Saccharobesus litoralis: one gene and its partners. The protein of the gene in region 2 interacts with the protein of the main gene of each other region in a pairwise test. Links are inferred from orthologs where the notes say so. Each region holds a gene or a part of one and is shown on either strand. Other genes may lie near its edges. The genes, in order: ftsB, C2869_RS21090 and C2869_RS17655.

Region 1 (2,935 bases), 1.5 Mb from region 2 along the record:
TTATGTGACGAATACCCAATCGTTTCAATCGAAGATGGTTTAGATGAGTCTGATTGGGATGGTTTCGCATACCAAACTAAGATCCTTGGCGACAAGATCCAAATCGTTGGAGACGACTTATTCGTAACTAACACTAAGATCTTAAAAGAAGGTATCGAGAAAGGTATCGCTAACTCAATCTTAATCAAGTTTAACCAAATTGGTTCTTTAACTGAAACGTTAGAAGCTATCCAAATGGCTAAAGACGCTGGTTACACTGCTGTTATCTCTCACCGTTCAGGTGAAACTGAAGATGCAACTATTGCTGATTTAGCAGTAGGTACTGCAGCTGGTCAAATCAAGACAGGTTCAATGAGCCGTTCTGATCGTGTTGCTAAGTACAATCAGTTATTACGTATTGAAGAAGCGCTAGGCGACAAAGCTGTATATGCCGGTCGTTCAGCCGTTAAAGGTCAATAATATCTGATCTTTTGTCATGCTGGCCTTTTCAATAGGCCAGCATATTCGTTACACTTCACTAATCTTCTGTTAAATCAATTCTGACTTTGAATAAATCGGCCGCTCAACAACGAGATTTTGCCCAAGATAGCGAAAGGCTGCTTACTTATTCTCAACTGTGTAACGTTTTTTATGAACGTGAATTAAAAATGTTGATGGATAGCGATATGCCTCCCGCGCTGTTACAAAAGCGTTTATCTAGTTTATCGTTTTACGTTAAACGTGCTGCTGAATCGATTATTAGTTTAAGTTCGCCCATCAGTTTAGATAGTCAAAATGGTGCTTGGTCGGCCAGCCAAAAACGTAAAATACCCACAGAAAAAGTTGATCCTGAAGCTAACTTTAAATGGTTTAGTCGATATTCAGATATTGGCTTAATTGTTCCTATTCAAATTACTCAACAAGGTTTAACGCATATTAAGTTAGATTGTATTGATGAAATAGATACCGTAAATCAATGCTTTCATGTTAATGAGTTAGGTTGGTTTAATTTTTACGGCCAGACTTTACAAGATGATCTAATCAAACACAAAACAGCGTTTAAATCTGCAAAAGATATTATGATTGCAGCGTGTTGTGGCCACCAATGGATAGGGAGCGATAGAACTTATCATAGAACGTTATCGTTACGTGAATTGTTATTAACATCAGTTATTAATTGGCAACAGTTAAATAAGCCTTTACCTATAACTAAAACTAGCTAATTGCGTCTGGCTATTCATGATCCTGCAAGGTAATATTAGCTTAACTTTAATATTATCAGTTCACCATGTCTCTTTTTAGGTTAGTGCTAATAGTGTTGCTTTGTATGCTGCAATATCGTTTGTGGTTTGGAGGTAACTCAATCTCTGAATATAGTCGCCTGCAACAAAAAGTAGAAACCATCAAATTAGAGAATGACAAACTTTCTCAGCGTAACAAACTTATGGTCGCTGACATCAAAGATTTAAAAATGGGTGTCGAGGCTATTGAAGAACGAGCGAGAAATGAACTTGGCTTAATCCGTCAAGGTGAGTTGTTTTATCGGGTGATCCCTAAGTAATTTAACTAATAATGCTCCAACCCATGCCACATATTGTCGCTATTATTCCTGCCGCAGGTGTTGGTAGTCGAATGAAAGCTGATATCCCTAAACAGTATTTGACTATTGGCAATCAAACCATATTAGAGCATACCTTATCAGTGCTTGATAAGGTTCAATACATTAACGAAATTGTTCTTGTTGTCGCAAGTCATGATAGCTATTTAGATGATATAAAAGAAAATTTTTGTCGATTGACTAAACCAATTAAAACTGTAGTCGGTGGTCAGGAAAGAGTGGATTCTGTTTTAGCTGGTTTAAATGCATTACCTAAAGACGCTTGGGCTTTAGTCCACGATGCCGCTCGACCTTGTGTACTAGTGAAGGATATTGAACAACTTATCGAAACTTGTCTATCTCAAAATATGGGTGGCATTTTAGCTTCAAGAGTTAAAGATACGATGAAGCGCAGTATAAAAGGCAGTAATCAAATCACTGAGACGGTATCAAGGGACAATTTATGGCATGCGTTAACGCCTCAGTTATTCCCAACTCATCAATTAGTTGCATCTATTGAACTCAGTCAAAAACACAATGCTACTGTTACCGATGAAGCATCAGCCATCGAGTTTGCTGGTGGACAAGTTCTTATGTGCGAGAGTAGTGCAACTAACTTGAAAATTACCACTCCAGATGACTTGCAATTGGCAACGTTAATACTTAATGCTAAGCAAATGTAACGCATCTTCTGTTATGCGGTTTAATGAATTAACAGGTTTTAAAAAATGACAATTCGAATTGGACATGGTTTTGATGTTCATAAATTTGGTGGCAATGGCCCTTTAACAATATGTGGTGTCAAAATTGATTACCCACAAGGGTTTATTGCCCATTCTGATGGTGATGTCGCCATTCACGCTTTGTGTGATGCTATTCTAGGTGCCCTCGCTTTGGGGGATATAGGCAACCACTTTCCTGATACTGACGATGATTATGCGAATATAGATTCGCGAATATTGCTGAGACATGTGTGGTCTCTTGCACGAGACAAAGGTTACAAGCTAGGTAATTGTGATATCACTATTATTGCTCAAGCACCGAAAATAGCTCCACATTTAAAGGCTATGCGAACTCTATTAGCTGATGATTTAGAAGCAGAATTGAGCCAAGTTAATGTCAAAGCAACAACAACAGAAAAACTAGGATTTACAGGTCGTAAAGAAGGTGTAGCGGTTGAGTCAGTTGTTTTGTTGGAGACAATGTAAGTATGTTTGAACAGCAGTATCCATTTTTACACGGTAAGCCTGAATTAAACGGAACTATACGGAGTCGCAATAGCGACTTTTACGTTGAGGAATATTTGGGTTTTCAACCCAGCGGGCAAGGTGAGCACCTTTGGTTGTTAGTTGAAAAAGA
Region 2 (2,962 bases):
TGTTCTTTATGGCGGGACTTCAGCAGAACGCGACGTATCAATTAAATCAGGAACTGCGGTTCATCAGGCATTAATCAGTGTTGGTGTGGATGCGCACCTATTTGATACTCAGCAGATATCGCCATTGAAACTTAAAGAACTGGGTTTTGAGCGTGTGTTTAATGCGTTGCATGGTCGCGGTGGAGAAGACGGTGTTATACAGGGCGTTTTAGAGTACTTGCAAATTCCCTATGCCGGCTCACGTGTGCTGGGTTCTGCATTGAGCATGGACAAAATTTTAACCAAACAAGTTTGGCAAAGTGCAGGTTTACCAACTGCTAAATTCGTAATGGTTAAGCGCGAGCAAGTCGCTGGTGTCGATTACCAAGCAATACTGGAACGTTTGAATGGCAAGGTTTTTATTAAGCCGGCGAAAGAAGGTTCGAGTATTGGCATGAGTATGGCCGATACGGCTGTAGGGTTAAAAAGCGCATTAGAAAAAGCCGCAGATTACGATTGTGACATTTTAGTTGAGCAATTTATTAATGGTCCTGAATACACAGTTGCCATATTAGCGCAAGAGTCGCTGCCGAGTATTAGCATGCAAACGCCGCATGAATTTTATGATTATGAAGCTAAATATTTAGCAAACTCTACCCAGTACTTTTGTCCGAGTGGCTTAAATGAAGCGGATGAAGCACATATTCAGGCGTTGGCGAAACAGGCGTTTGCTGCGGTTTCTGCGGAAGGCTGGGGGCGAGTCGATGTCATGCGAGATCAAGACGGACAGTTTTATTTATTAGAAGCCAATACGGTTCCAGGGATGACAGAAAAAAGCTTGGTTCCTATGGCGGCGAAAGCTAAAGGTATCGACTTCGCTGAGCTTGTTTGTCGAATATTAGATTCGGCGAAGTAACGCAGGCTTTGCGTAATGGGCGTAGAAAAAACACAAGCGACTCAAAAGCCCAAAATGCCTGAGTTGCGGCAACAAATTGAGCAAGCCGGTTGGCCGTTTTGGGCTGGTTTAGTGTTTTTCTTTTGGGTACTGATTGGCTCACTGTGGTTAATTGAATATGTCAGTGAATGGCTGGTTGATGAAAATCGCTTACCGGTTAAGCAAATCGTCGTTCAAGGGCAGCAAGACTATTTGACTAAGCAAGATGTGTTGCAAGCGTTAGAGTTGCAAATGAGTCAAAGTTTTTTTGCATTAAATGTCGATAAAGCGCAGCAGCAATTAGAAGCGCTGGATTGGATATACAGCGTATCGGTACGCAAAGAGTGGCCGAATAGATTGAAAATTTACATTACAGAGCAAAATCCACAAGTACATTGGAACGGGGATTTTTTGTTAAATGAATATGGTGATGTATTTCAAGCAGATACGGATAGGTTACAACGAGAGTTAGCTTGGTTATTTGGCCCAGAAGGGGACGAAAATCAAGTATTAGAAACCTATCAAAAGTTAAGTGAGTTAATGGCTTTGTATCACGTAACCATTAACGAAATGTCGCTGTCTGAACGGCATGCTCTGCAAATAACGCTAAAAGACGGGGTTAAGCTTAATTTAGGACGAGAAGATTGGCTTAATAGAAGTCAGCGATTTTTGCAACATTACCCGCAGTTGAAGCGGGCGCATAATTTAGATTATGTCGACTTGCGTTATGACACTGGGTTTGCGGTTGGATTAAAACAGAATAATGAAGATCAGAGTTGATTATGTCTAAGGTGACGGACAGAAATTTAATAGTGGGATTGGACATAGGCACAGCGAAAGTCGTCGCTGTCGTTGGTGAAGTTTTACCAGACGGTGCGGTGAGTGTCGTGGGTGTCGGTAGTCATGCATCGCGAGGTATGGATAAAGGTGGTGTGAATGACATTAACCTAGTTATTCAATCGATTCAGCGAGCTGTTGAAGAAGCTGAACTGATGTCAGGCTGCCAAATATCGTCGGTTTATATCGCGATATCGGGTCGACATATCCAGTGCCAAAATGAAAATGGCATGGTGCCGATCAGTGAGCATGAAGTGACACAAGATGATGTGGATAACGTGATCCATACCGCCAAGTCAGTGCATTTGCCAGCTGAACGTCGGGTACTACATGTTTTGCCTCAAGATTACAGTGTTGATATTCAAGAAGGGATTAAAAGCCCAATTGGTATGTCGGGCGTGCGCTTAGAAGCTAAAGTGCATTTAGTGACCTGTGCTGACGACATGTCAAAAAATATTGTTAAGTGTGCTGAACGTTGCGGGTTACGCGTTGATGATTTGGTGTTCTCGGCAATTGCGTCCAGTGATTCAGTGCTAACAGATGACGAGAAAGAGCTTGGGGTTGCTGTTGTTGATGTTGGAGCCGGCACTATTGATTTAGTTATCTATGTGGATGGTGCTATACGACATAACGCGGTTATTGCCGTTGCGGGTAATCAAGTCACTAAAGATATTGCGCAAATTTTCCGTACGCCGATGAGTCATGCGGAGCAATTAAAGGTGCAATACGCTTGCGCAATGCGCCACATGGTTAGCATAGAAGAAAGTATTGAAGTGCCTAGCGTAGGTGGGCGACCAGCGCGTTCTATGTCGCGCCACACTTTGGCAGAAGTTGTCGAACCTAGATACCAAGAGTTATTTGAGTTGGTTCGCGAAGAGATCAGTAAAAGCGGCTTAGAAGATAAAATAGCAGCAGGGATCGTTTTGACCGGTGGCACGGCCAAAATGGAAGGTGCTGTCGAGTTTGCCGAAGACTTATTTCAAATGCCGGTTCGTTTAGGTAGCCCAGTTAATCTTAAAGGGTTAACTGAGTATGTAGATGATCCGAGTTATGCAACGGCTATCGGTTTGTTGCATTACGGTAAAGATCAAATAAATAACCAGTATGCCAACCGAGTTGAAGATAGCTCGGCTGGCTTGTGGCAACGCATTCATAGCTGGTTTAAAGGTGAGTTTTAGTCGCGGTTGTTGCCTTGGGGTGACAAGCGTGGAA
Region 3 (3,361 bases), 790 kb from region 2 along the record:
CGTGTAGGTAAAGAAGAATGGCTACAGCCTTATACAGATAAAACCCTTGAACATTTGCCGACAACAGGCCAAAAGTGTGTTGATTTAGTTTGCCCCGCTTTTTCTGTGGATTGCTTAGAAACGTTAGAAGAAATAGCAGAAGAAAATAAATCTGTGTTTCTTGACGCGGGTGGTGAGGAATATCGTTATATTCCTGCGTTAAACGCCCAACCTGCACATATCGAATTTTTAAGCCAACTTGTCAAAGCAAATCTTTAACCTTGGCGATAGGCGTGCGAAAATAACCTCGAATTTCTCTAATCAGGATTTGAGTAGCAATTAGTGGAAGTAAAACTAAAATCACCCATGACAGGGGTGCAACGACTGTTGGAAGTCGGCTTAATCGCAACAGCAGGGTTTGCTGTTTTTTTGCAAATTGCGTTATTTTCGTTTGCGCCTGAAGACCCGAGTTGGAGTCAATCTACCTATCACGTCAATATAAAAAACGCGGGTGGCGCTGCTGGCGCATGGATGGCTGATTTGCTCTTTGCTTTTCTTGGTGTTGTTGCCTACGTTGTGCCGCTTGCCGTTGCTTATTTAGGTTGGGCCATATTTCGTCGACATCAAAGCTTTTTTGAAACTGACTTTTTAGCTTTGGGTTTGCGTATTATTGGCTTGTTATTAATTATTATTGCAGCCACATCAACCGCTAGCCTAAATGTTAACGACATTTATTACTTCTCTTCTGGTGGTTTAATGGGTGATGCCATTAGCCAAACGTTGTTGCCTTACCTTAATTTTGTTGGTACTTCACTGTTATTGCTGTGCTTTTTTTGCACAGGTATAACCTTATTGTTCGGCTTGTCATGGTTAGAGTTAGTTGATAATACAGGCAATGTTACGATTAATTCGGCGCTGTGGCTTTGGCACAAATCCGCTGAACTATACGCTAAGTTAACAACGAAACCAGACAGCGAGTTACCTGAACCGACTAGTGAAAACGAAACTTTTTCTCATTTTGAAGATGGCGCTCAAGACAAAGCGATAGAACAAACGCCCGAGTCGCAGATTGATCCACAGCAGCCGCCTTTTGCTATTGATGAAGAACCAAATTTCAGTAAGTTGGAAGCAACAGAAGAGTCTGACGCGTCAGAGCCAACTGAACCGCATAAAAGTTTAGAGCGCTGGAAAAAAGTTGCAGAGCAAGCGCCAAATGTTGACGATATTGTAGAATCAACCCCGTTAGTCCTTAATGAACAGCAAGTCGACATTGAAGAATTGGTGGCTGAGCAGGACAGAGTTGAACCCAGTTTATCGACGGTCGATGTCGAAATAGAAGACGAGCAAACCTTTGCCGAAAACATGCAACCACAATTGCCATTAAGTGGTGAACAAGCGGTGGATGAGGGTGATGACGCTATCTTATCCAAAAAAGTCCCTGCTAAAGAAAAAGAGCATATAAAAGTTGTTGCTAATACCGATCCCTTTTCTTTATCTGCTGTATTACCTGATGTCCCTGCTAAGCCAGAAGGACGAGTACCGTCTTTTGCGTTATTGGATCGTCCCGACAAAAAACAAAATCCAATCACCCAAGAGGAAATGGATCAAGTCGCGCGTTTAGTTGAAGCTAAATTACTTGAGTACAAAATAAAAGCGGATGTGGTCGGTGTTTATCCTGGGCCTGTTATTACTCGCCTTGAGTTGGATTTAGCGCCCGGTATTAAAGTGTCTACGATTACTAACTTGTCTAAAGATATCGCCCGTTCATTATCAACTACCGCAGTACGAGTCGTTGAAGTGATCCCAGGTAAGCCGTATATCGGATTAGAATTACCGAATAAACATAGAGAAACGGTGCGCTTAAGTGAAGTGATTGAAGGTGAAGAATTCGCCAAATCTAAATCACCATTAACCATGGTTTTAGGCCCTGATATTGCGGGCAAACCGGTTATCGCAGACTTAGCTAAAATGCCACATGTGTTGGTAGCCGGTACGACGGGTTCAGGTAAATCGGTATTGGTTAATACCATGATATTGAGCTTTTTGTATAAGGCAACACCTGAAGAAGTGCGTATGATCATGATTGATCCGAAAATGTTGGAATTATCGGTTTATGAAGATATTCCACATTTGTTGTGTGAAGTGGTCACAGATATGAAAGATGCCTCTAATGCTCTGCGTTGGTGTGTAGGAGAAATGGAACGTCGATATAAATTAATGGCTGCGGTTGGGGTACGAAACTTAAAAGGTTTTAATGCCAAAGTGGTCGAGAATATTGAGGCGGGTACACCATTACACGATCCGTTATGGCAACCCGGTGACAGCATGGATGAAACCGCTCCTCAATTAGAAAAACTACCAAGTATTGTAGTGGTAATTGACGAATTTGCTGACATGATGATGATTGTCGGCAAGAAAGTAGAAGAGTTAATCGCGCGAATCGCTCAAAAAGCACGAGCTGCGGGTATTCATCTTGTTTTAGCAACCCAACGCCCTTCGGTTGATGTCATTACCGGCTTGATAAAAGCTAATATACCCACACGTATTGGTTTAACTGTTTCTTCGAAAATTGACTCTCGTACCATTTTGGATCAGCAGGGCGCAGAATCTTTGCTCGGTATGGGTGACATGCTTTATATGCCATCAGGTTCGAATGTATTAACGCGGGCGCACGGGGCTTTTGTTGATGACCATGAAGTACATGCTGTGGTTGCCGATTGGAAATTACGTGGGAAACCAAATTACATTGACGATGTCTTAAATGGTGAAGAAGAAATTTTATTACCGGGTGAAGTGCCGGAAGCCGATGGTGACAACGAATATGATGCATTATTTGATGAAGCGGTTGCTTTTGTTACCGAAACTCGAAAAGTTTCAATTTCAAGTGTGCAACGTAAATTCCGCATAGGGTACAACCGAGCTGCTAATATTGTTGAGCAAATGGAAATGAGCGGTATCGTTAGTTCAGCAGGGCATAATGGTGCACGTGAAGTGTTAGCACCTGCTGCGCCAAAAGATTAACATTAGGTAATTAATCGATTTATGAAATTTTTAGTTAAAAGCAAACTACTCACGTTTTCGCTATTGTGTAGCTTGAGTACATCTGTATTGGCGGATAATGTCACTGAGACGTTAAAAAATAAAATTGCCGGTTTAAATGCATTTACCAGTGATTTTACCCAGCAAGTGTTTGATAGTGACAATGTAGAAATACAATCAGCGACAGGTTCAACACAATTAAAACAACCCAATTTGTTTAAGTGGCATACACAAGAGCCCGACGAAAGTATTTTACAATGTGATGGCGAAACCATTTGGTTTTACGATCCATTCATCGAGCAAGTGACGGCGGTTTGGTTAAAGGAGGCCTTGCTTAATAACC

What was found.
Region 1: the proteins of C2869_RS21090 (region 2) and ftsB interact in binary tests that used the Escherichia coli proteins (3 or more experiments, as listed by UniProt). The link is inferred for Saccharobesus litoralis from one-to-one orthologs.
Region 3: the proteins of C2869_RS21090 (region 2) and C2869_RS17655 interact in binary tests that used the Escherichia coli proteins (3 or more experiments, as listed by UniProt). The link is inferred for Saccharobesus litoralis from one-to-one orthologs.

The regions. Positions count from the first base shown.
Region 1 is NZ_CP026604.1:4,015,694-4,018,628, forward strand. Bases 130-2,903 are described here. They hold ftsB (cell division protein FtsB), read left to right. Parts: upstream 130-1,267; coding sequence 1,268-1,540; downstream 1,541-2,903. Other genes in these bases: eno (phosphopyruvate hydratase), read left to right, coding at 130-459; C2869_RS14560 (hypothetical protein), read left to right, coding at 666-1,202; ispD (2-C-methyl-D-erythritol 4-phosphate cytidylyltransferase), read left to right, coding at 1,552-2,259; ispF (2-C-methyl-D-erythritol 2,4-cyclodiphosphate synthase), read left to right, coding at 2,311-2,784; truD (tRNA pseudouridine(13) synthase TruD), read left to right, coding at 2,787-2,903. In the rest of the region: more of eno, read left to right, coding at 1-129; more of truD, read left to right, coding at 2,904-2,935. UniProt on the Escherichia coli protein: Essential cell division protein. May link together the upstream cell division proteins, which are predominantly cytoplasmic, with the downstream cell division proteins, which are predominantly periplasmic.
Region 2 is NZ_CP026604.1:5,501,511-5,504,472, reverse strand. The notes cover bases 1-2,801. They hold C2869_RS21090 (cell division protein FtsQ/DivIB), read left to right. Parts: upstream 1-910; coding sequence 911-1,693; downstream 1,694-2,801. Other genes in these bases: ftsA (cell division protein FtsA), read left to right, coding at 1,696-2,801; C2869_RS21095 (D-alanine--D-alanine ligase), read left to right, coding at 1-895. Outside these bases: more of ftsA, read left to right, coding at 2,802-2,928. UniProt on the Escherichia coli protein: Essential cell division protein. May link together the upstream cell division proteins, which are predominantly cytoplasmic, with the downstream cell division proteins, which are predominantly periplasmic. May control correct divisome assembly.
Region 3 is NZ_CP026604.1:4,706,968-4,710,328, reverse strand. Bases 1-3,200 are described here. They hold C2869_RS17655 (DNA translocase FtsK), read left to right. Parts: upstream 1-345; coding sequence 346-3,000; downstream 3,001-3,200. Other genes in these bases: lolA (outer membrane lipoprotein chaperone LolA), read left to right, coding at 3,022-3,200; hemH (ferrochelatase), read left to right, coding at 1-258. In the rest of the region: more of lolA, read left to right, coding at 3,201-3,361. UniProt on the Escherichia coli protein: Essential cell division protein that coordinates cell division and chromosome segregation. The N-terminus is involved in assembly of the cell-division machinery.